DNA from 2 places in the Lactobacillus juensis genome. Region 1 is predicted to be linked to the other one. Evidence: riboswitches for the same ligand, from Rfam matches in the RefSeq annotation. Region 1 holds a riboswitch; the other holds the start of a gene.

Region 1 (6,195 bases):
ACTACAAATTCATTTCCGACTTTTGAACCAAAGTACTCAATATCAACATCTACTTTACGATTTGCTTCTTTGTTAAGCAGAACGCAGCATTTAACGCTTTTGGCGCCACGCTTTTTAAGCAATTCTTTCATAAAATCTAGAGTTAATCCAGTATCAACAATATCTTCAACAATTAAAACATCACGATCTTTAACATCGGTTGCTAAATCAGAAACGAGCTTAACTTTGCCAGAAGACTCCATTTCGTTGCCATAACTAGAAACGTCCAGGAAATCAATTTCAGCTTTAACATCCATTTCTCTGACTAAATCGGTTAAAAAGAAGATGGCACCTTTAAGAGCCCCAACAATTAAAGGCTTTTTACCAGCATAATCTGTAGTAAGCTGCTTTCCTAACTTGACACACATCTGATGAATGTCATCTTCACTAAACAATTTATGATCAATAATATTATTAATATTGTCGTTTTTTGGCATTTATCTACCCTTCATTTAAAACAATTATAATTCCTAATATTTTCGATTATATCATTTTTTGAGCAAAAAAACAGATTATTTTAGACTATTTTATGTTATTAAGGTGTAAATTACGTACAAAAAGTATATATATTACCAAAAGCAGTAAGATTATTTACGAACCTACTTATTTTTTAAACTTGTAATGCAAGTTTTTGGTAAAATTGAAGAATAAGATATTTAAGTGAAAGGTATACAAATGGATAAACAACAAGAAATAAAAATGCTCAAAGATTTTTCCGACGCCAATTCTACCTCAGGTTTTGAAGAGGAATTTGTTAAATTGTTTACTGAAACAGTGCGTGATTTTGCTAATGTCAAAGTTGATGGCATGCTCAATGTATATGCAGCTAAGAAAGAAAATAAAAAAGATCAACCGGTAATTCAATTAGATGCTCATTCTGACTCTGTTGGCTTTATTACACAGGCTGTTCGGCCTAATGGAATGATTAAATTCGTACCATTGGGTGGCTGGGTCAAGTACAATATCCCTGCTTTACGCGTCAAAATAAAAAATCGTGCAGGGGAGTATGTGCCTGGAGTAGTTGCAACTAAACCCCCGCACTTTATGACAGCAGCTGAAAAAAATAATGTACCAGATGTAGCCGATATGTCTATTGATGTTGGCTCCGGTTCTCGAGCTGAAACTATTAATGACTATCAAATTGATACTGGCTGTCCAATTTTTGTTGATGTCAAATGTGAATACAACGACAAAAGTGGCTTATTCTTTGGCAAAGATTTTGATGATCGTTTTGGCGCAGCTGCTATGGCAGATGTCCTAGACAATTTAAAGGGCGAACAATGCGATTTTAACGTTGTGGCTGCACTTTCAAGTCAGGAAGAAGTTGGTTTGCGGGGTGCATATGTTACAGCTAGAGCCGTAAAACCTGATTTAGCTATCGTTTTGGAATCATGTCCTGCTGATGATACCTTTACTCCAGAATGGCTATCACAAACAGGGTTAAAGCGAGGACCAATGCTCCGTGACATGGATACTTCCTTTTTGCCTAATCCTAAATTCCAGCAATATGCCTGTGATTTAGCTGATAAGAATCATATACCATATACTCGTTCGGTTCGTACTGGTGGTGGCCAGGATGGTGCTGCCATATATTATGAAAACGGAGCACCTACTATTGTGATTGGCATCCCAGTGCGTTATGAACATTCGCCGTATTGCTTTAGCGCTTATTCTGACTTTAAAGCATCCGTAGATCTGACACTTGCTATTATTCGTGATCTTACTAAAGATAAGTTAGTGAGTTTTAGTCAGTTTTAAAAATAATTGTTCTTTTGAATAATGCAGAAAAACTAGTTAAAATGTGATATACTAGTAAAAAATGAATATCAGTCACTAGGGGTGCCAAATAGCTGAGAAATACCCTCTGAACCTGAACGGGACAATACCTGCGTTAGGGAAGTGTTAAATTTAGTTACAAAAGATGCTCCTAATGACTTATAAAGTTAGGAGTATTTTTATGTTTACAAGATCTTCAAAATGGAATGTGAAGTCAATTATTTTAATTGCACTGATTGGTATCATTATGGGTGTAATTTATACCTATGGTTTTAACTGGGCTTTTAATTTAGTTAAGATGCTCTTGGTACCCACAGGTTTTGCGCCGGTAACAGACACTGTGTTTTCTGGCTTATGGCTTATGGCGGGACCACTGGCAATGTACTTTGTTCCCACAGCCGGCTCTGGAACAATCGGTGAATTACTTGCTTCTGTCGTTGAAATGGCAATCGGTGGACAGTGGGGAGCTACTACCATTCTTTCAGGAGTCATTCAAGGTGCCACTAATGAAATTGGCTTTTTTCCTAAGAAAGAACGTTACCAAAAATTCACTTGGAAAAGCGTATTAACTGGTGCATTCTTTGCTTCATTTGGCTGTTTTATTCCTTCATATATTTTATATGGTTGGAGTAAATTCAGTATGCAGGTTCAAATTGTGATGTTTATTACTAACATCATTTCTGCTTTAGTTTTCGATGGCGTTTTAGTGAAGTTAATTACTAATTTATTTGACAATGCCTTGAAGCCTAAAGTTGATTAAATACGTAAAAAGGAGTAATGCACTTTGTACTGAACCCCAAAAGTTGTCAAGCTTTTGGGGCTCAGTGCGTTTACTCCTTTTTTATTGCTCTTTTTTACTTAAAATAGAATGAACTTTAGTAGTCAGCATATCAATAGCCACATCATTTTTGCCTCCTTCTGGAACAATGATGTCAGCATAACGCTTAGTCGGTTCAATAAACTGATGATACATTGGCTTAACGGTACTCAGATACTGGTCAATTACAGATTCAATAGAGCGGCCCCTTTCATTTAAGTCCCGTTCTAAACGCCTAATAAAACGAATATCGTCGTCTGTGTCAACGTATACTTTGATATCCATTAAATCGCGAATCTCTTTGTTAGCTAAAACCAGAATTCCTTCAAGGATAATGATATCGGCAGGCTCCTTGTGAATTGTTTTTTGGCTGCGTGTATGCTCCTTGAAATCATAAACAGGCATCTCAATTGGCTTGTATGCCAGTAAATCAAGCAGTTGCTTTTCTAGTAAAGGTACATCAAAGGCATCGGGATGATCATAATTGATCTTCATTCTTTTAGCCATGGGGATACCGGTATTATCTTTATAGTAAGAATCCTGCGTCATAATCAGGACATGTTCGTTTTCTTGCATTTGTGCAACAATTTTTTGAGCAATTGTGGTTTTTCCACTGCCTGAGCCACCAGTAATACCGATCACGACAGGCCTTTCTAGTCTCGACATTATGCCACTCCTTTTTTAATCCTTAAATATTTTACTTTACTTTGCAGTTAATTACCAACAGTTAAGGCAAATTCTACTATTAAAACGCCCTCAAGTAGATAAAGAATGCGAAATAAATAAAAAACCATTGACAAGGTAAGTGGAAGCGATTACTATAAGTCTGGTACCAAAATTAATGAAGATATATTTTTAAATATAAATTGCCTTGATTATAGCCCATTGAAATGGGAAATTTTTAAAAAAAGAAGCAATAAAATAAGATAATGATACCAGAATGAAGAAGATATCATGGAATTTAAAGAAAGAACTGCTGCAGTACAAGTACAAGAGTACTTAGAATTTTTAATTCACTTTAAAAAGGTGAGTGAATTACCCTCCCAACGGGAAATCTCAGAAAAATTGCAAGTTAGTCGTAATGCAGTTAAACATGCTTTAGACAGGCTGAAAAATGAAGGTCAAATACAAGCCAAAGAACGGGCGGGAATAATTTCTAACAAGAAAATTGACATTAATATGCTGGGCATGGACTCAATGACAACTGAACTTAGGAATAAAACTGTCAAAATTAAGCACTTGGCAACTACCATTGAAAAAATGCCTGGGAGATTAAAGGATTTTTTTAATGCACCTGAAGGACAGGTTATCAAAATTGCACGAGTTAGGTTTGTCAAAGATATTCCTTTAACCTATGAAATAACATATTTTAATCAAACAGATTTTACCAAAATGGCTAATATTGATTTTACCAATAAGTCACTTTATGAAGTATTGGAAAAAGAATATCAAATCAGGCCAACCTATGGTAGGGAGAGTATCTGTTGCTTTTTGGCTGATAAAAAAATAGGCAGTCTATTGCGGGTCAAAAAGGGGACTCCCCTTTATCAGGTAAACAGCTTTAATTATCAAGACGATGATCTGCCAATTGAGAGTACTACCCAATATTTATTAGGAAATAAATTTAAATATCATTTTAATGCCAATAATATTTATGATTATCAAGAGGATTAGTTTTGCTTTTTAAAGATATATATGCTGATTTGGCTCAAAGAATCAATAATGGCGGTTATCCGCCCGGCAGCACGCTGCCAAATGAAGCTGAATTGCAAAAAAAATATGATGTTAGTAGAACCACAATTAGAAAGGCTGTTAATAAATTAGTAGCTGAAAATAAAGTTGTGCGTAAAAAAGGAAGTGGTTTATTTGTTGCTCCAATAATTTCAAAACAAAATATTTTGGAAATGACTGGCATTATTAAGCCGTTATATTTGGAGTCATCGGACAAAATAAAATTTAAGGATACTTATCTAAGGCTAGTTGGTTCATATTATGCTGCAGTTTTTAATGTGAGCTCACACGAATTGTTATATGATATCTCTTTTACAGCGGAAATTAAGGGTGAAATTACCTGCGAACATTTACTGTTACTTTTAGATAATTTTCCGGGATTTGATTCAAATTGCTTAAAAGTAATGTCAATAATTGAAGCAGTCAATACCGGTACCCAGAAGCCGGATGATGTTTACCAAGACTTTCAGTTAATTAAAGCAACGGAAGAAATTAGCAAGCAATTTCATATCCAGGAAAAAGATCCTGTGTTTAAAATTACGAACCTGTTTTCAACTAGGCAAGGTAAAATTGTAGCCCTAGAGTACAGACTGCAGGATGCTGTAAAAACAAGGTACTCAATAGATTTTAGTTAATGGAGGAAAGAAAAATGATTAAACTAGTGCGAGTTGACCATCGCTTGGTCCATGGACAAGTGGCTGTTTCCTGGTTTAATAGCTTAGACGTTAATACAATATTTGTAGTAAATGATGATGTTGCTCATGATGATTTTCGCAAGTCGGCCATCAGATTGGCAAAACCAGAAAAGTCAAAGCTAGTAATGAAATCTGTAGCAGACAGTATTAAAGCAATTAATTCGGGTGTAACAGATAAATATAAAATGTTGATCGTAGTGGAATCGGTTGCTGATGCTGTTGAATTAATTAAGGGAACTGGAGACAAAATAACTGGCCTTAATCTTGGTGGCACTAAGCCCAGAGAAGGAACAGCAAACTACTCTAAAACTATTAATTTAACTGCAGAAGAAGCTAATGAATTAGCTCAGTTGCAGCAAAAGGGAGTAGATGTCTGGATTCAGCAGGTGCCAAATGATGAGAAACAAGAATTTCATAAGAAATGATTGGAGGTAAATAATGAATGTATATTTAACCGCAATTATTTTGGCTTTAATTGCGATGATGGGTAATGGTGAATACTTTGTTGGTTCATCCATGCTGTCAAGGCCACTTGTAACCTGTACGCTAACTGGCTTGGTGTTGGGTAACCTGCATCAAGGAATTATTATGGGGGCAACTTTGGAGTTAGCCTTTGTAGGTTCATTTTCTATTGGTGCTGCAATTCCCCCAGAAATAATTTCCGGTAGTGTTTTGGGAACTGCTTTTGCCATCGGAGCGGGGAAGAGCACTGGGGTTGCTTTAACCTTGGGCATTCCCATTGCATCCCTGGTTTTGGTAATCAAAAATTTGTGTTTTATTTTCATATTGCCGTTCTTCGTTCACCGCGCTGATAAATATGCCGAAGAAGCTGATGGTAGCGGTGTAAGTCGGATGAACGTACTGGGCGGCTTTTTCTCAGTTAACTTGCCAATAGGGTTAGTAGTTGGCATTTCTTATGTGCTAGGTAGCCCAGTAATTAAAGCAATTTTAGCCGTTATTCCTCAGTTTATTATTAATGGCTTGGGCATTGCCACAGGACTTTTACCTGCGTATGGTTTTGCTTTGCTGCTTAAGATGATGGTCAACAAGAATAATGTCACTTTCTTTATTATTGGTTTCGCCTTGGCAGTCTATCTCAAAGTATCGGTAACTGGCGTAGCCATTTTCGGCGCATGT
Region 2 (6,195 bases), on a different contig from region 1:
AAGCAAAAATGAAAAAAACTATAATTGTATTTATTTTAACATTTCTCTTTTTAGGCATTGGAATGGGCTTTATACATTTTTATAGAATTAATTCTTTAGAAAAAACCGTATATCTTAGTGCTGGCGAAAGAAAATATTCATATAACTTAGACACATATAAATGCTTACATAATAAAAAAATTGCTTCTGTTAAAATAACTACTGATAATCAAGGATCTTATGATACGCTTTATTATGTCGGAAAAATTAATAATAGATATTATGGCTTTCTATTTAAAGATCGTGGCATATTAAGAAAAGCAAAATTAATTTATATTAAAAAAATTGATGAATAATAGCATATTAGCTTTTAATATAATGATTTTAACAATGCGAAATGACTGAACTAAAAAGGCAGCTTAAACTTGGTAAGCTGCCTTTTCTATAAATTAATCATAATATTGATCCTGGTCTAAAGCAGTTGCATCAAAATCAACTATCATAAATTCATAGTTTGAAAAACACTCCATCCAGTTGTTATAATAGTCGTTCTCTCTTTTTAGCGCCTTGCTATTTTCTTCTCCTTCTATTATAAAAGGCTTTGAACGTATATTAAAATTTGCATGTATTGCACCCAGTAAATTCAATAAACACAAGAAATCTTTTGCGGAATCCACACTTACATGAAAGGATTTAAACGAATTATTATTTTCGCCAAGATAACTTTTTGCCCTATTATACTCAGCAGCAGATTCTGTTTTAAAATTTTCAACGCTATTTACATTCTCTTCGATAATAGCTGTCGGAGCTTGTTTTTTAAAAAAATCTAGTATCTTTCTTAATTTAAAAAATTGTTCATCATTCATTTTTATTATTCTCATTTAAAAGGCGGTGCTCGGAAACATTATATCTCCTATGAAGCAATCAATTTTACCGCTTAAAGTGGCATAGCCATGTCATCTACGAATGCAAGAATAAGAATATTGCGACTAAGTTTGGCATCGGCCTATACCGCGAGCTCTATAACTGACGGTTCTTGCTTTTTTGCTTCCACTAGCATAGTAGTGCATTGTTAGCTCTCCAGACCAATTATAGACTAGAAATACAGGTTTAAGATTAGTTGCTTTTAGTGCATAATATATGCTGCCACTAGTAACCCACATTTTAGAAATTCCTAAATCACCATTAACAGTACTAGGTAAATCTACATTATTATAAAATAAATATATCTTATTTTCTCCAAGTTGCACACTTTCCTGGGACTTTGAACAATAATTACATTGTCCAATATCAAAATTTTATTATGAAATTGACTAAAGACAAGTAAGAATAAAATAAAAGCGGTTTTTACAGAAGTTACTTCCAATCTTGCTTTTCATAAGCCATCTGCCAAAACTGCAATTCATAATAGCTGCTGCGCACAAACGCAGTTTGCATTTGCTCAAGTTCTTCATTAGTCGCACTTTCAGCCAAAGAATTGGTTAAATGCAACATTTTTGCTACGTTGGCGCCATACCATTCGCCATCATAAGTATCAATCCATTCCTGATAATAAGAAACCGGTGAGCCCTTTTCTGCCATTTTTTGGCCAATTTCCTGATAGAGCCAGTAACATGGTAAAAGTGCTGCAACCGCTGGTTTAACACCAGATCGATTTAATGTCATATGCATATGGTTAACGTAGTTATAAGCTGTTGGCGCCACCGGAGTTTCAGCAATTTCAGTCGCAGTTATGTTTAATTCTTCAAAAAAATGGCCTCGCACTGATATTTCGACATCTTTCAAGTCTTGTGCCCCTGCCAGTAAAAATTCCTTTACTTCCTGATTATCCGTTTTTGCCGCAATTAATTTATGCAACTTGCTGAATTCTCTTAAATAATAGCGATCCTGCAACAGATAAAATTTAAAAGTTGCAATTGGGAGTTCGCCACTTTGTAACTCCTTTATAAAGGGATGCACCATACTTTCATGCCACAATGCCTTCCCCGCTTCGTGCAGTCGATCCGTAAAATTCATGAATATTCTCCTTCGAGTTAAATAATATTGTAAAATGACAGTTAATTATTACTAATTACATTTTACTAAAGATAAACTCTAACCACTATACTGTTTTTGACTGTTATGCACAATTTTTTAATAACAGTCAAAGTACCAGCATATATAGCGTAAACAGATATCAACTTTATCAACCTACTATTGTAATCAGTAATAAATTCCGTTATAATTGTAAGCGATAACACGAGGGGTGCCTTTTTGGCTGAGATGAAAATTTTTCAGACCCTTTGAACCTGTAAGTTAATACTTGCGTAGGAACGTGTCAAAACTGCTTAAGCTTTGGCATTTCCATATGCCAAAGTTTTTTTATTAGTCAAAAATTTTAAGGATATTAAATTAGGAGTAATAAAATGCAGTTAAAATTATTAGACAAATTGCGAGCAGAAAACCCGGTTATTTTCAATATTGCTAATTTTGTAACAGTTCAAGACGTGGCCAATGCTGTTAATGCTATTGGTGCTTCACCAATTATGAGTAATGAAATCGCTGAAGCTGAAGAAATTGTGCGGATGGCTTCCGCCGTGGCAGTTAATATTGGCTGCTTAACCAAGCAGCAAATTAACCACATTAAAAAAGTGGAGGATTTAGCGCGCCAATATAATAAACCCATAGTATTTGATCCCGTTGCCGTTGGCAGCGTGGAGTACCGTTATAAAATCACAGAAAAATTATTATGGGATTTTCATACTAGTATTATTCGGGGCAATATTGGTGAGATAGCTGCCTTAGGTGGCTTTGATTGGAGCTCAAAGGGGATTGATGCAGGCTCTGGTTCTGGTGATATTGATGAAATTACTGCAAAAACTGCTCAAAAATATCGTTGCACAGTCATTGCGAGCGGGCCTACAGACACAATAAGCGACGGTAAAAGAATAGCCCATGTTCATAACGGCTCACCCCTTTTTAAAACTCATGTCGGCTCAGGAGATATGTTAACCAGTATTGTCACAGCTTTTACAGCAGTTGCTGACGATCCTTTTGAAGCAGCTCAAATAGGTGCTTTAGTTTTCAGTTGCGCTGGTCAATTAGTAGTTCAAGATCACCCTAATGTCGGGCCCGCTACTTTTGGCATGTATCTCATGGATTATTTGTATAAAGTAAAAGTTGCTGATATTGAACGAATTGCTGATTTTGATTAAGGAACTTTATGATGACTGAAAAAATTAATTCTTTTCCCCAGGTTTTAACTATTGCCGGCACAGATTCAGGTGGAGGTGCCGGAATCATGGCTGATTTAAAAACTTTTCAAATGCAAAAAGTATTTGGTACAGCTGTTGTAGTAGCAGTGACAGCACAAAACACTTTGGGCGTCCAGAAATCTTTTTTACTGCCTTTAGAAATGATCGATGCCCAATTCGCCTCTTTGGCAGAAGATTTCCACATCCGTGCTTGTAAAACAGGAATGTTGGGCGATGCAGATCACGTTCACCAAGTTGCACTTAATTTGCAAAAGTATGACTTTGGTCCTATTACCATAGATCCAGTGATGATTGCTAAGGGGGGCGCACCATTATTAAGTCAAGATGCTGTCGCCACCGTTAAGAACGAGCTGCTGCCTTTAGCCGATCTAATAACACCCAACTTGCCAGAAGCGGAGACTTTAACTGATATCAAGGTACAAGATCAAGCCCAATATCCAGAATTAGCTCATAAATTACAAGATATGGGAGTTAAAAATGTGCTAATTAAAGGCGGTCATGCAAGTAGCGAACAAGTAAAAGATTATGCTTTATTTGCTGATGGTTCCGATCTTTGGGTCAGCAGTTCCAGAATACATACCGAGCGCACTCACGGTACAGGTGACACCTTAGCTGCAGCAATTACAGCTCAACTGGCTTTAGGTCAAAGTTTACCGTCAGCAATTAAAATTGCTAAAAAGTACGTTACCAAAACTATTAAGGAAACTATTCAAGTTGGTCATGGTCACGGTCCTTTAAATCATTGGGCTCAGTAATTTAGGAGAAATAATGAAAGACTTTAACACTGATTTTTTACATGCTTACTTTATTTGTGGCAGTCAAGACGTTCCAGAAGGTAAAACTTTACCGGGCATAGTCGAAGAAGCACTTGCTGCAGGTATTACTGCTTTTCAATTTCGAGATAAGGGACCTAATTCAACTTTAAGTGAAGCTGAAAGACTCCCCATGGCACAAAAGCTACACCAATTGTGTTATGCGTATCACGTGCCCTTCTTCATTGACGATGATGTTCAGCTTGCACAACAAGTTCATGCCGAAGGCGTTCATGTTGGTCAAAGCGATGAAGAAATCAGACAGGTCATTAAAGAAGTTGGCGCTCAAATGATTATCGGCTATTCCTGCTCGAATTTAGCTCAAGTTGAGCAAGCCAATAAAATTAGCGGAATTGATTATTATGGCAGTGGCCCAATTTATGCCACCCAATCTAAAAGTGATGCCGACCCCGAAATTGGTATTGCCGGCTTAAGCAAACTGGTCAAAAGCACAACCCGGCCAATTGTTGCTATTGGTGGGATTACCGCTAGCGACTTAGAAGCAATTGCTAAAACTAAAGCAGCTGGAGCTGCGGTAATTTCTTTGATTGCTCAAAGCAATGATATTAAGCAAACCGTTAGTCAAATGCTCACAGCGCCATGGGTGAAAAATGACTAGTATATTTTAAAAACAAAAAAATGATTCTGCACTTGGCAGAACCATTTTTTTATTGATGATAAACAGTTATAAATTGATAAAAATATCAGTTAATTTTTGGAATTAACTTAGCTGGGCAATCTTTTGCAGTGTTCTGATCATTTGGGCTACAAAGCCGGACTCATTATCATACCAGGCGTAACCCTTGACTAGTTGTACCCCATTATCTCCAGTTTCAACTTGGGTGAGAGTTGGATCAAATACCGAACCAAATTCAGTGCCAATAATATCTGATGACACAATTTGGTCGTCATTATAGCCAAAAGAAGCATTGCCTTCAGTATGCTTTTTAATTCTAGCGTTAAATTCTTCAGCTGTAACTTTTTCTCTTAAAACGGCAGCTAGTTCAGTAATAGAACCAGAAATAACAGGGACTCGTTGAGCAATACCCGTAAGTTTGCCATCCAGTTCAGGTATAACTAGTCCAATAGCTTTAGCTGCTCCAGTTGAATGCGGAATAACGTTAGCAACTGCAGCACGGGCATTACGGACATTGCCACCACGATCAGGTCCATCTTGTAACATTTGTGAAGCAGTATAGGCATGCGTTGTAGACATAATTCCCACCTGAATGCCAAATTCATCGTTCATTGCCTGTGCTAATGGTGCTAAACAATTAGTGGTACATGAGCCTGCGGAAATAATTTGATCAGAGTCAGTTAATTGATCATCATTTACGCTATAAACAATAGTTTTCATATTGCCTGCAGGAGCAGAAATTAATACTCTTTTAACACCGGCATCAAGGTGAGCTTGGGATTTTGCAGTTGAAGTATAAAATCCAGTGCATTCAAGTACTATTTTAACTCCATCGTTTTTAACCCACGGAATTTGACTGGCATCTTTTTCCGCATAAACCGGAATATTTTTACCATCAATTACAATACTATTAGTTGTAGCAGTTACTTCATGATTAAATTGACCATGCGCAGTATCATATTTTAATAAGTGTGCTAACATAGCTGGTGAGGTTAAGTCGTTGATTGCGACAATTTCGATGTCATCACTGGCCACTTCATAAATTCGCCGTAAAGCAAGCCGACCAATGCGACCAAAACCATTAATACCAATTTTTGTAGTCATAATAAGTTCCCCCTTTAGATTACAAAATTAGTATATTAAAACAAATTCACTCTGCATAATCCGAGATTGTAATAGGGTTATCACTTTTAATGATATGGAGTATTATGAATTTTAACGATTTATATATTTACCAAACAATTTATGAAACTAGATCACTGAATAAAGCGGCATTGAAATTGGGCTACACTCAATCCAATATTACGGCCAGGCTCAAAACAATGGAGCGAGAACTGAAAACGCCACTTTTCGTGCGTTCTAATTTAGGAGTCAGACCAACTAAAAATGGGCAAAAAATGTATCATTTTGCGACTAAAGCACTACAAAACTATCAAGATTTAAAAGACGATTTAACCAGTAACAAACCAAAAGTTTTAATCTCTGAGTTGCTTTTTGGCTATATTATTACCCA

Evidence for each region. A riboswitch is a leader RNA that binds a small molecule or an ion and turns the genes downstream of it on or off. The one in region 1 is predicted to bind thiamine pyrophosphate.
Region 2: it holds a riboswitch for thiamine pyrophosphate, as region 1 does, so the genes downstream of both, thiM (hydroxyethylthiazole kinase) here and AAA926_RS04105 (ECF transporter S component) in region 1, are expected to answer to the same signal.

The regions. Positions count from the first base shown of each region.
Region 1 covers NZ_BTTS01000001.1:857,271-863,465, reverse strand. Annotated here, with positions in the region: gene hpt (hypoxanthine phosphoribosyltransferase) at 1-476, opposite strand, end outside; gene AAA926_RS04110 (M42 family metallopeptidase) at 715-1,797, shown strand; TPP riboswitch at 1,865-1,954, shown strand; gene AAA926_RS04105 (ECF transporter S component) at 1,997-2,575, shown strand; gene udk (uridine kinase) at 2,657-3,298, opposite strand; gene AAA926_RS04095 (GntR family transcriptional regulator) at 3,587-4,306, shown strand; gene AAA926_RS04090 (GntR family transcriptional regulator) at 4,309-4,998, shown strand; gene AAA926_RS04085 (PTS sugar transporter subunit IIB) at 5,013-5,483, shown strand; gene AAA926_RS04080 (PTS mannose/fructose/sorbose/N-acetylgalactosamine transporter subunit IIC) at 5,497-6,195, shown strand, end outside.
Region 2 covers NZ_BTTS01000002.1:230,200-236,394, reverse strand. Annotated here, with positions in the region: gene AAA926_RS05430 (hypothetical protein) at 9-335, shown strand; gene AAA926_RS05425 (hypothetical protein) at 429-845, opposite strand; gene tenA (thiaminase II) at 1,336-1,995, opposite strand; TPP riboswitch at 2,211-2,309, shown strand; gene thiM (hydroxyethylthiazole kinase) at 2,385-3,173, shown strand; gene thiD (bifunctional hydroxymethylpyrimidine kinase/phosphomethylpyrimidine kinase) at 3,185-3,988, shown strand; gene thiE (thiamine phosphate synthase) at 3,999-4,664, shown strand; gene gap (type I glyceraldehyde-3-phosphate dehydrogenase) at 4,767-5,786, opposite strand; gene AAA926_RS05395 (LysR family transcriptional regulator) at 5,891-6,195, shown strand, end outside.